Regions from separate parts of the Bacillus sp. FJAT-45350 genome, predicted to be linked through region 2. Evidence: riboswitches for the same ligand, from Rfam matches in the RefSeq annotation. Region 2 holds a riboswitch; the other holds the start of a gene.
The links. Region 2 has a riboswitch for S-adenosylmethionine ahead of metK (methionine adenosyltransferase). Riboswitches for the same ligand answer to the same signal wherever they lie in the genome.
Positions count from the first base shown of each region.

Region 1: another riboswitch for S-adenosylmethionine. It lies ahead of CD003_RS09930 (methionine biosynthesis PLP-dependent protein); the one in region 2 lies ahead of metK (methionine adenosyltransferase).

Region 1 is NZ_NISU01000001.1:1,980,186-1,987,851, reverse strand. Features, by position in the region: gene CD003_RS09950 (D-alanine--D-alanine ligase family protein) at 113-1,030, shown strand; gene CD003_RS09945 (YpdA family putative bacillithiol disulfide reductase) at 1,147-2,112, shown strand; gene CD003_RS09940 (asparaginase) at 2,206-3,174, opposite strand; gene prsW (glutamic-type intramembrane protease PrsW) at 3,391-4,038, shown strand; gene CD003_RS21855 (hypothetical protein) at 4,052-4,213, shown strand; SAM riboswitch class I at 4,380-4,492, shown strand; gene CD003_RS09930 (methionine biosynthesis PLP-dependent protein) at 4,784-5,899, shown strand; gene metC (cystathionine beta-lyase) at 5,916-7,079, shown strand; gene CD003_RS09920 (bifunctional homocysteine S-methyltransferase/methylenetetrahydrofolate reductase) at 7,158-7,666, shown strand, end outside.
Region 2 is NZ_NISU01000002.1:256,658-264,323, forward strand. Features, by position in the region: gene pckA (phosphoenolpyruvate carboxykinase (ATP)) at 1-566, opposite strand, end outside; gene CD003_RS22095 (HpcH/HpaI aldolase/citrate lyase family protein) at 934-1,035, shown strand; SAM riboswitch class I at 1,159-1,268, shown strand; gene metK (methionine adenosyltransferase) at 1,530-2,735, shown strand; gene CD003_RS17870 (gamma carbonic anhydrase) at 2,993-3,508, opposite strand; gene CD003_RS17875 (alpha/beta hydrolase) at 3,737-4,519, shown strand; gene CD003_RS17880 (tetraprenyl-beta-curcumene synthase family protein) at 4,533-5,585, shown strand; gene CD003_RS17885 (beta-class carbonic anhydrase) at 5,701-6,285, opposite strand; gene CD003_RS17890 (class I SAM-dependent methyltransferase) at 6,354-6,926, opposite strand; gene CD003_RS17895 (TIGR01212 family radical SAM protein) at 6,923-7,666, opposite strand, start outside.

The DNA of each region.
Region 1 (7,666 bases), on a different contig from region 2:
TAAGGTAAGTGTCTACCGTTATCTAGTACAAAGTTATAATGTAAACAATGTACCAAGATAGAAGTAGGCGAATATAATGAATACATAATCGTCTGTAGGAGTGATTAAGCTTATGAAAATAGCTGTACTATATGGTGGAACGTCTGCTGAGAGAGAGGTATCCTTATCCTCAGGTAAAGGTATTATCGCAGCACTCGAGAAAAAAGGTCATGATGTAATTGGTATTGACTTTCACCCCGATAGAATAAATGAAATTTTATCATTAGATGTTGATATTGTGTATATTGGATTACATGGGCGGTTCGGTGAAGATGGTCGAATTCAAGGGCTATTAGATATGGTCGGATTACCGTATGTAGGGTCAGGGGTTCTTGGCTCAGCTTTAGCAATGGATAAGGCGAAAGCAAAGCACTTCTTCCAAAGAGAAGGAATTCGTGTAGCTAAAGAAAGAGTTCTATATAAACACAACTATAAAAAAGATGCAGCAGAAATTAATTTTCCTTTTCCTGCAGTTGTTAAGCCCAATCAAGAAGGATCTACAATTGGTATTACGTTTGCTAACAACCAAGAAGAACTAAAACAAGGAATAGAAGCGGCATTTAAGCACGATGATACGGTTCTAGTGGAGGAATTTGTTTCAGGAAGAGAAGTTACAGTGGCGGTACTTGGTCAAAAAGGGGAAGAAAAGGCATTACCAGTCGTGGAAATTGTCTCAAAAAATACGTACTATGACTATGAAGCGAAGTATGCACCCGGAATGAGTGAGCATATAGTTCCAGCTCAATTTAAAGCGGAAGTAACAGAATCTTTACAGAAAAATGCTGTTCTCGCACATCAATCTCTTGGTTGTGATGTCTATTCTCGGGTTGACTTTATTGTACCAACTGATGGTACAGAGCCGGTAATATTAGAGGTAAATACATTACCTGGAATGACGCCAACAAGTTTGTATCCAGATGCAGCTCGAGAGTATGGTTTATCTTACGAGGAAATGATTGAAACATTTGTTCAGTTATCATTTAAAAAATAATAAAGCCAGGGGATGTCAATATAGAGGTAGGATGACATCCCCTATACGTATTTCCTGGCAAATTTGGTGAAAGAACTGTAAAATTTGGGGAGAGAGTTTATCAAGGAGTGTATTGTATGAAAGAAGAAAAAGTGATTGTTGTAGGTGGAGGACCTTGTGGCTTAGCAGCTGCACTATCATTGATGGAACAAGGGTACGACCCTTTAGTGATAGAAAAAGATAATGTAGTAAGTTCAATTTATCGTTACCCAACACATCAAACGTTTTTTAGTACAAGTGAAAAATTAGAAATTGGAGGAGTTCCTTTTGTAACGGAGGAACGAAAGCCAAAAAGAAACCAAGCGCTAGTTTACTATCGTGATGTTGTAAGGAGAAAGAACATTCGAGTTCATCCATTTGAAAAGGTAGAGAAAATAACAAAAGAAAGTAATACTTCTTTTGTTATTAGAACTTCAAAAGATAGTTACCGTGCGACCTACATAGTTATTGCAACAGGTTATTATGACCATCCGAACGTGATGGGAGTCCCTGGTGAGGACCAACCACATGTTTTTCATTATTTTAAGGAAGCTCATCCATACTTTGATAGGGATATTGTAGTTATAGGTGGGAAAAATTCAGCTGTTGATGCTACGCTTGAATTAGAGAAAGCGGGAGCGAGAGTAACCGTTCTTTACCGAGGAAGTGAATTTTCACAAAGTCTTAAACCATGGATACTACCAGAGTTTGAATCGTTATTAAATAACGAATTTATTAAAATGGATTTTGAAGCAAATGTGATAGAAATAAAGGAAAACGAAGTTATTTATACAGTTGCTGGGGAAGAGCGCGTAGCCCCGGCTGATTTTGTCTTTGCTATGACTGGATACCATCCTGACCATCAATTTTTGAAGTCAATTGGTGTTGATATAGAAGAGGAAACAGGCCGACCTGTTTTTAATATAGGATCGATGGAAACTAATGTAGAAAATATTTTTATTGCTGGTGTTATCGCAGCTGGTAATAATGCAAATGAAATTTTCATAGAAAATGGACGGTTTCATGGAGAGTCGATCGCAAAGGCAATTAAAGAACGAGTGTAAATAGAGCACACTATTCGTTTGGAATAGTGTGCTCTTAAGAATGTTTAAGAAGTTCCATATACTATGCTTCTTGAAAACTATGTCAAAGTTATTTTAGCGTAAAAAAATCTCCTGTAATTCCTCCAGGTTAGTCGTTGTCTCTAGTGCTGTCATAAGCTTCAACCTTGCTTTTTGACCATTTAGGCCGTTTGTGAAAATTACGCCCATTTCTTTCAGTTTTCTACCCCCTCCTTCATATCCATACGTGTCTTGTACAATTCCGCTATAGGAGCGAGAAACAAGTACGATAGGGATCTCTTTTTCTACAAGTTCTTTTAATTCTGTTGTTATCGAAGGTGGGACATTCCCTTGACCGAAAGCCTCAATAATCAGTCCATCTATCTTTGTGTCTGCAATTGCCTTTATGATATCACCTGTCATACCAGCATATGTCTTCAATAGTGCGACTTTCTTTGTCAGTTTATCTACTTGAAAGCATTCTCGCTTCAATGGGGTGTGGTGAAAGAAGACTCCTCTTCTTGTGACTATCCCAATTGGTCCATATTGAGGACTTTGGAAAGTTGAAATGTTACTAGAGTGAGTTTTTGTTACATTCTTTGCCGTATGAATTTCATCATTAAAAACTACGAGTACACCTTTACCATGAGCTTCTGAATTACTAGCTGTTTGAATAGAAGAAATTAAATTATGTGGTCCGTCAGAGCCGAGCTCATTACTCGAGCGCATCGCACCTGTAATGACGATTGGTATGGACGTATGAACAAGTAAATCAAGCAGATAGGCAGTTTCTTCTAACGTATCTGTACCGTGAGTTACAACTATACCGTCAATCGCTTCTCTTGCTATTTTTTCTTTTATTCGATTTGCTAAATCGACCATATGAGTAGGTGTCATATGAGGAGAAGGAATATTAAGAAAGTCATCGACAATGATAGATGCTTTATCTGAGATAGAATCAATAGTAGAAAAGAGGGGGTTTTCTGTGTTGGGTTTGACAGAACCAGTTTCGTCCTCCTTCATTGCAATCGTACCACCAGTGTGTATAATCAGTATTTTTTTCATTTATTTTCACCTCTTGTTATATAGCTTCTTTTGTTGACCATGTTCCATTATTACCATATAATTACGTTACTTTAAAATAATAAACTTAGCAAATATTATCTTACAAGGGTAACCACCATGTCGGGTTTCTACCTGTAATACGGCTCTATTGTATAAACTTTTATTAAGAAATATGACATGTTACAATTGAAAATAATAGAGGGGAATGGAATTTACGTGCTGTCTTTAATTACAGCCGCAGCCGCACCAGGTTTAGCACTTCTTAGTTATTTCTATTTGAGGAATGGTTACGGCTTACAAACAATAGGTCAAGTTACAAAAAGCTTTATTATGGGAATACTATTAGTGTTTCCTGTTATGGTTCTACAATATGCTTTTATTGAAGAAGGCTTTTTCCTTGCTCCTATTTATAAAGCTTTTATTTTAAGCGGCTTGATTGAGGAATTTTTTAAATGGTTTCTTTTGTTTTTTGTTTCTTATAAACATGGGAACTTTACCAAGCCTTATGACGGGATTGTATTCGGTGTATCACTATCGCTAGGTTTTGCAACAGCAGAAAATTTATTTTATTTATTTGCGTATGGAATTGAGACAGCTTTAGGTAGAGCGTTGCTGCCAGTTGCTAGTCATGCAATTTTTGGAGTAATGATGGGTTATTATTTAGGAAGGGCGAGGTTTGAGTTGGATAAAAATAAATGGCTTATTTTATCCCTCGTAATCCCTATATTAATTCATGGTGGATATGATTACATACTAATCATATCAGCAGACATCTTTATCTATACGATGATACCGTTGATGATAGCTTTATGGTGGCTGGCTCTATCAAAAGTAAAACAAGCAAACGAGCGTCAAGTTTTGTAAGGAGGGATTTGTAATGGGAGCCGATAGATATCGTGTTGTTATTCGATGCCCAGAGTGTGGTGAAAAGTATATTTTACGAGGGAAGCCGAACAGTGAGGGTGGATATGAAACTGGCTTCAAACGTTGTATTTGTGGAAACGAAAACAATTTAGAAGTGGATGCAACACCTGAATAAGTGAGGGTTATTTTTCTTTAACACCTAAACTGTGTAAATGTTTTACAAGCTACATTTGACTCTTATAAAACATTTCTGCGTTAAAGTGAGAAAAATTATCGATTTACTATTGCATTAAACAGTTTTTTAGTGTAATTTTATATCAACCAATTAAATAGTTAGAACATTCTTATCAAGAGAGATGGAGGGACATGGCCCTGTGAAGTCTCAGCAACCAGCCGAAACTGGTCAGGTGCTAAATCCAGCAAGCGTTTTTAAAGCCAGCTTGAAAGATAAGAAGAAGCCAGTTATATGACAAACCCTTCTTCTTATTTTAAGAGGAAGGGTTTTTTGTTGCTTAGGAACTTTAAAATATTTCAATGTGGATAAGTGAAAGCATATTTTTAACAAATTCAGCTATGCAAATTTTGTTCTATAATCAGGAATGAAAAATTACTCCTTTTTAAAAGAAAAGGCGCATTGTGTGTTTAATTTTCCTTTTTGTATACAAATATTTATTTAAGATTCTGAGTATTATGAGTTTATTGTAAAGAGATAGAGTGGCATAATTGGATAGGAGGAAGATTGAACATGAACAGAAAAGAATTAGAGACAACATTGGTGCAAATCGGAAACAGACTAGATGAGCGTACAGGAGCAATTAACACACCTGTCTATTTTTCAACAGCTTATCGTCATACAGGAATTGGTGAGTCAACTGGATATGATTATGCTAGAACAGGAAACCCGACAAGGGAAGTATTAGAAAATGCTATAGCGAAATTAGAGCATGGAGATAGAGGGTACGCCTGTAGCTCAGGAATGGCAGCGGTGCAAACGGTCCTTTCATTGTTTAAACAAGGAGATGAAATTCTTGCCTCGCAAGACCTTTATGGAGGCACTTATCGATTATTCGAGCAAGGCTGGAATAACTGGGGCTTAACGTTTTGCTATAGTGACCCACGGGATTTGGCTACATTTGAAAGTAAGATTAATGAGAGAACGAAAGCTCTTTTTATCGAAACACCTACTAATCCACTAATGCAGGAAGCGGACATTTCAGCTTTAGCAAAAATAGCAAAAAAGTATAATCTATTATTTATCGTTGATAACACATTTTACACACCCCTATTACAACAGCCATTAGTAGAAGGAGCAGATATTGTGATTCATAGTGCTTCTAAATATTTAGGTGGGCATAACGATGTAATAGCAGGCTTAATCGTCGCTAAAGGAGAAGAGCTTTGTGAGCGATTGTTTATGTTCTTTAATGGCATGGGTGGTACATTGGGTGCATTTGATTCTTGGCTATTAATTAGAGGAATGAAAACTCTTGCATTACGAATGGAACAGCATGAAAGAAATGCCAAGGCGATTGTAGAATATTTACAACAGCATGAAAGTGTCGTTGATGTTTTGTACCCGGGCAGAGGGGGCATGATGTCATTCCGTATTAAGAAAGAGGACTGGGTCAATCCTTTCCTTCAACAATTAAAGCTTATCTCATTTGCAGAAAGTCTTGGCGGAGTAGAGAGTTTAATGACATATCCTACAACTCAAACACATGCAGATGTACCAGAGGAAGTTCGTTTAGCGAATGGTGTTTGTAATCGATTATTACGTTTTTCAGTAGGAATTGAATTTGTCGAGGATTTAATAGCAGATTTAGCACAAGCATTTGCATACGTTGAAGAGAATATCAAATAAGGGGAGTTTAATAAATATGAGTAATGAATATAGCTTTCAAACACAATTATTGCATAATAACCATAAGGTTGATAAACATAACGGCGCAGTAAGTGTCCCGATCCAACATGCATCAACATTTCATCAATTTGATTTTGATACATTTGGACAATATGACTATGGACGTTCGGGTAACCCGACAAGAGAAGTGTTAGAAGAGACAATAGCTCAGTTAGAGGGAGGCACTCGTGGTTTTGCATTCGCATCAGGTATGGCAGCAATTTCAACTGCTTTTATGCTTTTATCGAAGGGAGACCATGTAGTAATTACAAGTGATGTATACGGCGGGACATTTCGTTTTGTCACAGAAGTATTACCTCGACTAGGGATAGAAGTTACGTTCGTTGATATGACGAACCTTGATGAAGTAAGAACCAATATTCAAGAAAACACAAAATTACTATATATTGAAACTCCTTCAAACCCAACGTTAAAAGTGACGGATATTAAAGGACTGGTGCAGATTGCTAAGGAGTATAACTGCTTAACATTCCTTGATAATACGTTTTTAACTCCTGCATTACAAAGACCAATTGAATTTGGTGTAGATGTAGTATTACATAGTGCAACGAAATTCATCGGTGGTCATAGTGATGTTATCGCAGGCTTAGCAGTTGTAAAAGATGAAGAGCTAGGAAAACAGATAGCATTCCTACAAAACTCATTTGGTTGTGTACTTGGAGTTCAAGATTGCTGGTTAGTATTACGTGGCTTAAAGACTCTGCATGTTCGAATGGAGCACTCATCCAAAGCAGCACTTGAGATTGCAGAATGGTTGGAAACAGTGCCAGAGGTAGAAACTGTTTACTATCCAGGTTTACAAAAGCACGCAGGTCATCAATTACAAAAGGAACAAGCGGATGGTTTTGGGGCTGTTCTCTCATTTGCATTGCGTGATAGAGATGCGGTTAAGAGATTTGTAGAGCAAGTGGAGCTACCTGTATTTGCTGTTAGTCTCGGTGCTGTTGAATCAATTTTGTCATATCCACCAACAATGAGCCATGCTGCAATGCCTAAAGAAGAACGTGAGAAGCGAGGGATTTCTGAAGGGTTGCTACGCTTATCTGTAGGTTTAGAAAAAACAGAAGATATTATTAAAGACTTTAAACAAGCTTTCGAGAAAATTAGTCAGAAAGTATAAAAAAGAAAAAAGATTGTTCTTGGACAATCAAAGGCAATTGCTACTAGTTTTTGAACAGAGCGAAGGGAAGCGAAACATATGAACCTATTAAAAGACTTACAATCAAAAATCTTAATTGGTGATGGAGCCATGGGTACGCTTCTGTATGCTCAAGGTGTCGATAATTGTTATGAAGAATTAAACATTACTCAAGAAGAGAAGATATTTGATGTTCACCGTGCCTACATTGACGCTGGTGCTGATGTTATTCAAACAAATACGTATGCGGCAAACTCAATTAAATTAGAAAAATATGGACTCGATAATAAGGTTAAATTACTTAATCGTGCAGCAGTTAACATTGCAAAAAAAGCAGCCAAAAATCAAAGCTACGTTCTAGGTACTATTGGTGGAATTAGAGGAATTCAGAAGAAGGCATGGGCTTTAGAGGAGATTAAAAGTAGTTTTGTAAACCAGCTTGATAGTTTATTAGAAGAAACACCAGATGGAATACTTCTTGAAACTTATTACGACTTTGAAGAAATTTTTGAATCTGTAAAAATAGCTAGAACAATGACAGATATTCCAATAATAGCTCAAGTATCTTT
Region 2 (7,666 bases):
CCACCAATTAGAACGATTCTTTCTTCAAAAGAAACCATGATAAATGTTTCAGAACGAGTACCATCTACAGCAGGGTCTGCTTTAAAATTAGGTGCATAGATAACTGAGAAATCTGTATTGTGTGTTTTTAATTCTTCTTCAGTTGGACGAATGAATAATTGACCAGCGAAAAGGTTATGCCATGCAAATTCATTAATTACTTGAATTGATAAACGGTAATTAGGGTCAGCACCTGCAAAGGCACGAGAAACAAATAACTCTTCTCTGTTACCTAGGTAGTTAATAACTTTATGATATAGGTTTGTGAATACCTCTTTTTCGATCGGTTGGTTCACGTCGCCCCAATCAATTTTGTCTTTAATAGAGTCTTCCATTACAATATATTTATCTTTAGGAGAACGTCCTGTATATGTTCCTGTTGATACACTAAGGGCACCCGTTGCTGTAAGTGTACCTTCTTCTCTCATTAGTGATTTCTCAACTAATTTTGAAGCTGGAAGATCTAAAAGAACATTATCTCCTTTTAAAATTTGCTCTAATTCGGTTGCAAAACTAACTGTACTCATGGCAACAAAACCCTTTCTTCAAAAATTTTCTTTTATTATTTATAGATTATTAGATAGTATGAATGAATTTCTTAATGGAATTAGTATAACACATTATATTAAATAGTCTATACTAATATTTGAATTTATGTGACTAACTCTTAAATATTGAGAAAAGAGTGTAGACAACGCTCAGATTAAGTCTACTAAAGGTTGTTCAAAAAGTCTTGTTCTTTTAATTATGAAATTTGATAAATAAGTAATGCAACTTTTATTAACGATATGAAACTTTCATTCTAAAAATTGAGTGGTACCGTGTGTCTTCCTATAAAGAAGATATATGATAAGACTAAGTAAAAAGTATGTATATAATAAGGAAGAAACTGGTGTGCCTGACGTATCAATGTATGATATTGCTACGGTTTCAGCAGTAGTTTCAGCGTTAGTGACTGTGTTTGGAAACGCCTTTAATATCCCTAAAAAATATTAACTTAAATTAATCGGTAGCACTAGGAGTTAGCAATCCAATTGCACATCCTAAAACTACAAAGATGTCAACTAGTAAAGGTTGACATCTTTGTTTAACTACGTTATGATATGTCGCGAACGGATACTCTTATCCCGAGTTGGTGGAGGGACAGGCCCTATGAAACCCAGCAACCTACATCTAGATATAGATGGTAAGGTGCTAACCTGCAAGACATTTGTCTTGACCGATAAGAGGCGAAAGGTGACTATATTACCCTTTTTCTCAATATGGAAAAGGGTTTTTTCGCGAATAAGGGGAGATTTAGGTTCCCTAGCGCATAAAGAGGGCTGATATTAGATAACACTTTAGATAAGTGATCCTTATTCCTGTTTTCTTTATGATACACATCTGCCAGGTTTACTCACAATTTTTTAGTGGGAATGAGTGCCGTATCAAATTTTCGTACATCCTATATAATGAAAATAATAGGACTGTGCAAAGGAGGGTACAAATTAATGGAAAAGAAAAGAAGTCGACGTTTATTTACATCAGAGTCAGTAACTGAGGGTCACCCGGATAAAATTTGTGACCAAATTTCAGATGCGATACTTGATGAAATTTTGAGAAATGACCCGAATGCTCGTGTTGCTTGTGAAACATCTGTAACTACAGGACTTGTTCTTGTTGCTGGTGAGATTACAACGAGTACATATGTGGACATCCCGAAAATCGTACGTGAAACAGTAAAGGATATTGGCTATACACGTGCAAAGTATGGATTTGATTCAGAGACTTGTGCGGTATTAACGTCAATTGATGAGCAATCAGCTGATATTGCACAAGGTGTTGATAAAGCATTAGAAGCGCGTGAAGGACAAATGTCAGACGAAGAAATAGATGCTATCGGTGCAGGTGATCAGGGGTTAATGTTTGGTTATGCAAATAATGAAACAGATGAGTTAATGCCGTTACCGATTTCATTAGCACACAAAATCTCCCGTCGTTTAGCCGAGGTACGTAAAGAGGATATTCTTCCGTATCTTCGCCCTGATGGAAAAACGCAAGTGACTGTTGAATACGATGAAGACGGGGAGCCTGTTCGTGTAGAAACAATCGTTGTTTCTACACAACATCATCCAGAAATCTCATTAGAGCAGATTCAACGTAATATTAAAGAACATGTAATTCATCCTGTTGTTCCTTCTCATTTAATTGACGAGAACACAAAATACTTTATTAATCCAACTGGTCGTTTTGTTATCGGTGGACCTCAAGGGGATGCTGGTCTAACAGGACGTAAAATTATTGTTGATACGTATGGCGGTTATGCTCGTCATGGCGGCGGTGCATTCTCTGGTAAGGATCCTACAAAAGTGGACCGCTCAGCAGCGTATGCAGCACGTTATGTAGCGAAAAACATCGTTGCAGCTGGACTGGCAGATAAGTGTGAAGTACAGCTTGCGTATGCTATTGGTGTAGCGCAACCAGTATCAATTTCAATTGATACATTTGAAACAGGAAAGGTTTCTGAGGAAGTATTAGTAGAAGTTGTTCGTAATAACTTTGACTTACGTCCCGCAGGAATCATTAAAATGCTAGACTTACGGCGTCCGATTTACAAGCAAACAGCAGCATACGGACACTTTGGTCGAACTGATGTTGAACTTCCATGGGAACAAACAGATAAAGCAAAAGCATTGAGAGAGCAAGCGCTATCTTAAGAACGAAAAAGAATCCTACCATAGTGCCGGTAGGATTCTTTTTCGTTCAATTATGAATGATGAGTTATGAGTTATAAATTGCAAATTTAGAATTGCAAATTAATATGGCAATTCAAGCACAATTAAAGTGAGTAGGGAATGAAGCCAAAAAATAAAAGCTTGGCTAAATAAGTCAGCCAAGCTTTAAGAATTCCAATTTGCCATTAGCAATTAGCAATTCGAATTTTGCCATTTAATTCATAACTCATAACTCATAATTATTTCTTCTGAAGGCTCTTATACCACTGCCCCTTCTCCACATATTCTCGTCTGATTCTTGCCATGTCTTTTCGGTCTTCGTCGTTTAATTCTCTAACGACTTTGGCAGGTCTTCCGAAGGCAAGGGAGTTTGGTGGAATTTTCTTACCTTGTGGTACTAGACTTCCTGCTCCGATAAAGGCTCCTTCACCAACTTCTGCTCCGTCTAATACGATAGAGCCCATACCAATGAGACTATTTTTCTTTAGAGTACAGCTATGTAGGATTACTTGATGTCCGACAGTGACGTCGTCTTCGATGATCATCGAACATCGTGGGCTTTGATGAACGATTGAGTTATCTTGAATATTTACGCGGTCTCCTATTATTGTTGGGGATACATCTCCACGAATCACAGTGTTGAACCACACGCTCGACTCTTCGCCAATGGTGACATCTCCTGTTACAGTAGCGTAATCAGCAATAAAGGCACTTTCTGCAATGACAGGTGTCTTTCCTCCGTAAGGGTAAATCATGTTAGTCACAATCCTTTCTAATTGGTCAGTATTATTTTGAGCTAACCTTATACAAATTTGATATAGTTTCGCATAAAATAGGGGTAAAGAGTTTGGATTAAAGGGTACGTTTATCATGGATGAGTAAACTAGTGTAGGAAAAGTATTTCCACTACTGTTATAGTAAGTGTAACAAAATTTAGAAACGATGAGTAGCTAGATTCGACATAGATTAGGGGGAAAACAACAATGCAAACATGGTCGTGTAGTAATCCGAAAGCAACAATGATTATTGTACATGGAGCAGGAGAGCATCATCGCCGTTATGAATGGTTAGCGGAGCAATGGAATAGACAAGGTGTAGAAGTGATTATGGGTGATTTACCTGGACAAGGTAAGACAAGGGGAAAAAGGGGACATATACAGTCTTTTAAGCAATATATTGATACCGTTTATAGTTGGTATCAGGAGGCTGAGAAGTCTAATCTTCCTATCTTTATTCTTGGTCATAGTATGGGTGGTCTCGTAGTTATTAGAACAATAATCGAGAAGAAGTTAACTAATGTAAGTGGCGTTATTTTATCCTCTCCTTGTTTAGGGTTGGCGAAACCACCGTCAAAGTTTGTGTCCATTGCATCAAAGGCTTTTAATTATGTTGCTCCAAGCTTTAGTGCGCCATCGAATATTCGTTCACAAAATACAACGAGAAATGAAGAGGTTCGAGAACAATATTCAACAGATGAGTTAAGGGTCCGAAAGGTTTCTATTCGTTGGTATCAAGAATTACTAAAGGCTATTAGAATTAGTCATAGGGAAACAGATAAATGGAATTCAAACCTGCCATTATTAGTGCTGCAAGCAGGAGATGAACTAGTTACAGATAAAAATGCGGCAAAGCAATGGTTTAATACAATTGAATCACATGAAAAAATTTATAAAGAATGGTCAGGGCTATATCATGAGCTGTTTAATGAACCTGAGAGGAACGATGTTTTTACTTATGCAAAAGGGTTCGTTCAACAAAAGCTGTAAGGAGGATTAGAGATTGGGAGTTCCTACTCAACCGTGGACATTGATGTTCAGTGTATACAAAAAAGTCATTCCAAAGGTACATCATTATTTAGATAGTTGGAAGGAAAAGGCTAGTCAAATTCCAAATGAAGAATTAAGAACACAAGCGCTAGATAGCATAGAGAAGAAAACCTTTCATTGTGAAGGTGGGGGAATCTATGGATTACTTGGTGAGGAGAACATCGACCAGGTCATTCGCTTCATAGTTGCATACCAAACGATTAGTGACTATTTAGATAACCTTTGTGATCGGAGCACGTCGCTTGATCCCGTTGATTTTAGAGCATTACATGAATCGTTGCTTCACGCATTAACCCCAGGAGCAGAACCGGCTAATTATTACCGGTATCGTGAGGAACAAGACGATGCCGGCTATTTACAATCTCTCGTACGTACATGCCAGGAAGTATTAGAGAGCCTTCCTGCTTATGAAATAATATCTGAGGGGCTTCATGAACTAGCAGGTTATTATTGTGATTTACAAGTGTATAAGCATGTAAAAAAAGAAGACCGTGTACCGCTACTTGAAGAGTGGTTTGAAAAGCATAAAGAAAGCGTACCTGAAATGTCATGGTATGAGTTTTCTGCTTGTGCAGGTTCTACATTAGGTGTTTTTTGCCTAGTTGCTTATGCAACGGATAAGGGATTGTCTTTAGACACAGCAAAAAGGGTAAAAGAGGGATATTTTCCGTGGGTTCAAGGATTACATATTTTATTAGACTATTTCATAGATCAAGAGGAAGACCGCATTGGTGGAGATTTAAACTTTTGTTTTTATTATGAAAGTGAAGATGAAATGATTCGACGTTTTCGTCATTTTGCAAAACAGGCAGAAGAAAGCATTGAAAAATTACCTAATCAAAAGTTTCATTATCTTATAAATAGAGGACTAACAGCTATTTATTTGGCAGACGAAAAAGTTCAGAAACAAAAGAGAGTGAAGGAAACCGCAAAGAAAATGATTCGGTTTGGCGGTGTACCGACTATTTTCTTCTACTTAAATAGTTGGATATTTCGAAGGTTATAGAATATAGCTCTGTGCAATTTATAATTTGCAATACTAAATTGATTTTTACTTATATCTAGACAGACTATTGGTGAGTAAGCTGAAAAAATCAGCCTTTCACTTTTTCAGCTTACTTCTATCGGTGGTCTGCCTTTTCTTTATTTTTATATCCATCTACAACTATATCAAGTTTACCTGTATCTGGACAAATGACTAGACCGTGTACGGGAATGTTATTTGGAAGAAGTGGGTGCTCTTTGACCATAAGTACACTATGTTCAACACTTTCTTCTACCTGTGTAAACCCTGTTAACCAGCTATTTATATCTAGCCCTGTAAATTCTAAAGTGTGAATAGTTTCATCGGATATTCCTTTTTCTTTTACTTTTTTTAGTACTGAATCAGGCTTTAATCCAGCCATTCCGCACTCGTGATGACCGACAATACAGACTTCTTCTGCCTTTAATTCATAGATAGCTATAATAATACTTCTCATTACACTGCCGAAAGGATGAGTAATGACTGCCCCAGCATTTTTGATGACCTTTGCATCTCCGTTACGTAAATTCATTGCTTGAGGGAGAAGTGTTGTTAGGCGAGTATCCATACAAGTCAGGACAACTAGCTTTTTATTAGGGTATTTTGTTGTTCGATAAGGCTCATATTTTTTCTCATTAACAAATGATTTATTATATTCCAATATTGAATCGATAATGGACAAGAAATCTCCCCCTATTGGTGTCTATACCAATAGTTTCATAGAAGTCAAAAGTGATGTCAAGGAAAATATTACCTCTTTTCGATTGCTACAATAAATGGAGGATTGTTCGTTTGATTTGTAAATTTATACTGAAGAACGTGTGCTTCCTTCTGGTCTATATTATTGACGTAATCAAGAACTACATCTCGTTCTAGCTTTCCTTCATCATGACCATGATAAATAACTAGAATAATCAAACCTTCTTTTGGCATATGTTCAAATAGTTGATTGATGGCAGACAGCGTTGTTGTCGGTTGAGTAACTATTGTTTTATCGCTTCCAGGTAAATAGCCAAGATTGAAAATAGATCCTTTTATTCTTTTTAAATCGTCTTCGGGAATTGATTGTGATAGTTCTTCATGACCTTTGCAAAATAACGTAACTTGTCCATCTAACTCTTGTTCTTCTAGTCTTTTTTTTGTTGCTACTATAGCTGTTTCTTGAACGTCAAAGCTGTAGACATGGCCTTCTTTACCGGTGAGAGTAGCTAAGAAAGCAGTGTCGTGACCGTTGCCTGCTGTACAATCAACTGCAATATCACCAGGGCCTACAGATTTTTCAAGTAAGAAGCGTGCGAAAGGAAGAATGCCTAATAGCTTCATTTGTTTATCACACCTACTTGTTTATAATGTTTCCCTTGCCATGAATTACGGCGGACAAGTTCTGCTTCAATTCCGTTAAGAGAGTCCCATTTTTTTAAGCTCCACATAGGGCCTATCATTAAATCGGCAGGTCCATCACCAGTTAAGCGATGAATAATTATGTCAGGTGGTAAAATTTCTAACTGGTCGACAACAAGATTAATGTAAGTTTCTATATCTAAGAACTCAAGCAGGCCTTTTTCATACTGCTTTACCATTGGAGTTTTCTTCATTAAATGCAATAGATGAATTTTAATTCCTTGAACATCTAGTTTTGCTACTTCCTTCGCAGTTTCTAACATCATTTCTGGAGTTTCTAACGGTAAGCCGTTGATAATATGAGAGCAAACGCGGATGCCATGCTTTCTTAATTTGTTTACTCCATCAATATAACACTGAAAATCATGAGCGCGGTTAATGAGGTCTGCAGTTTGTTGATGGACAGTTTGAAGACCTAATTCGACCCATAGATACGTACGTTTATTCAGTTCTGCTAAATATTCAACAACATCATCAGGAAGACAGTCAGGACGTGTAGCAATCGATAGTCCAACAACACCATCTTGCTCTAAAATAAGCTCATACATTTCCTTTAGCTCTTCTACTGGTGCATACGTATTACTGTAAGCTTGAAAATAGCCAATATATTTTCCGGTTTTCCATTTTTTGTGCATTCTTTCTTTAATCGTATGGAATTGAGT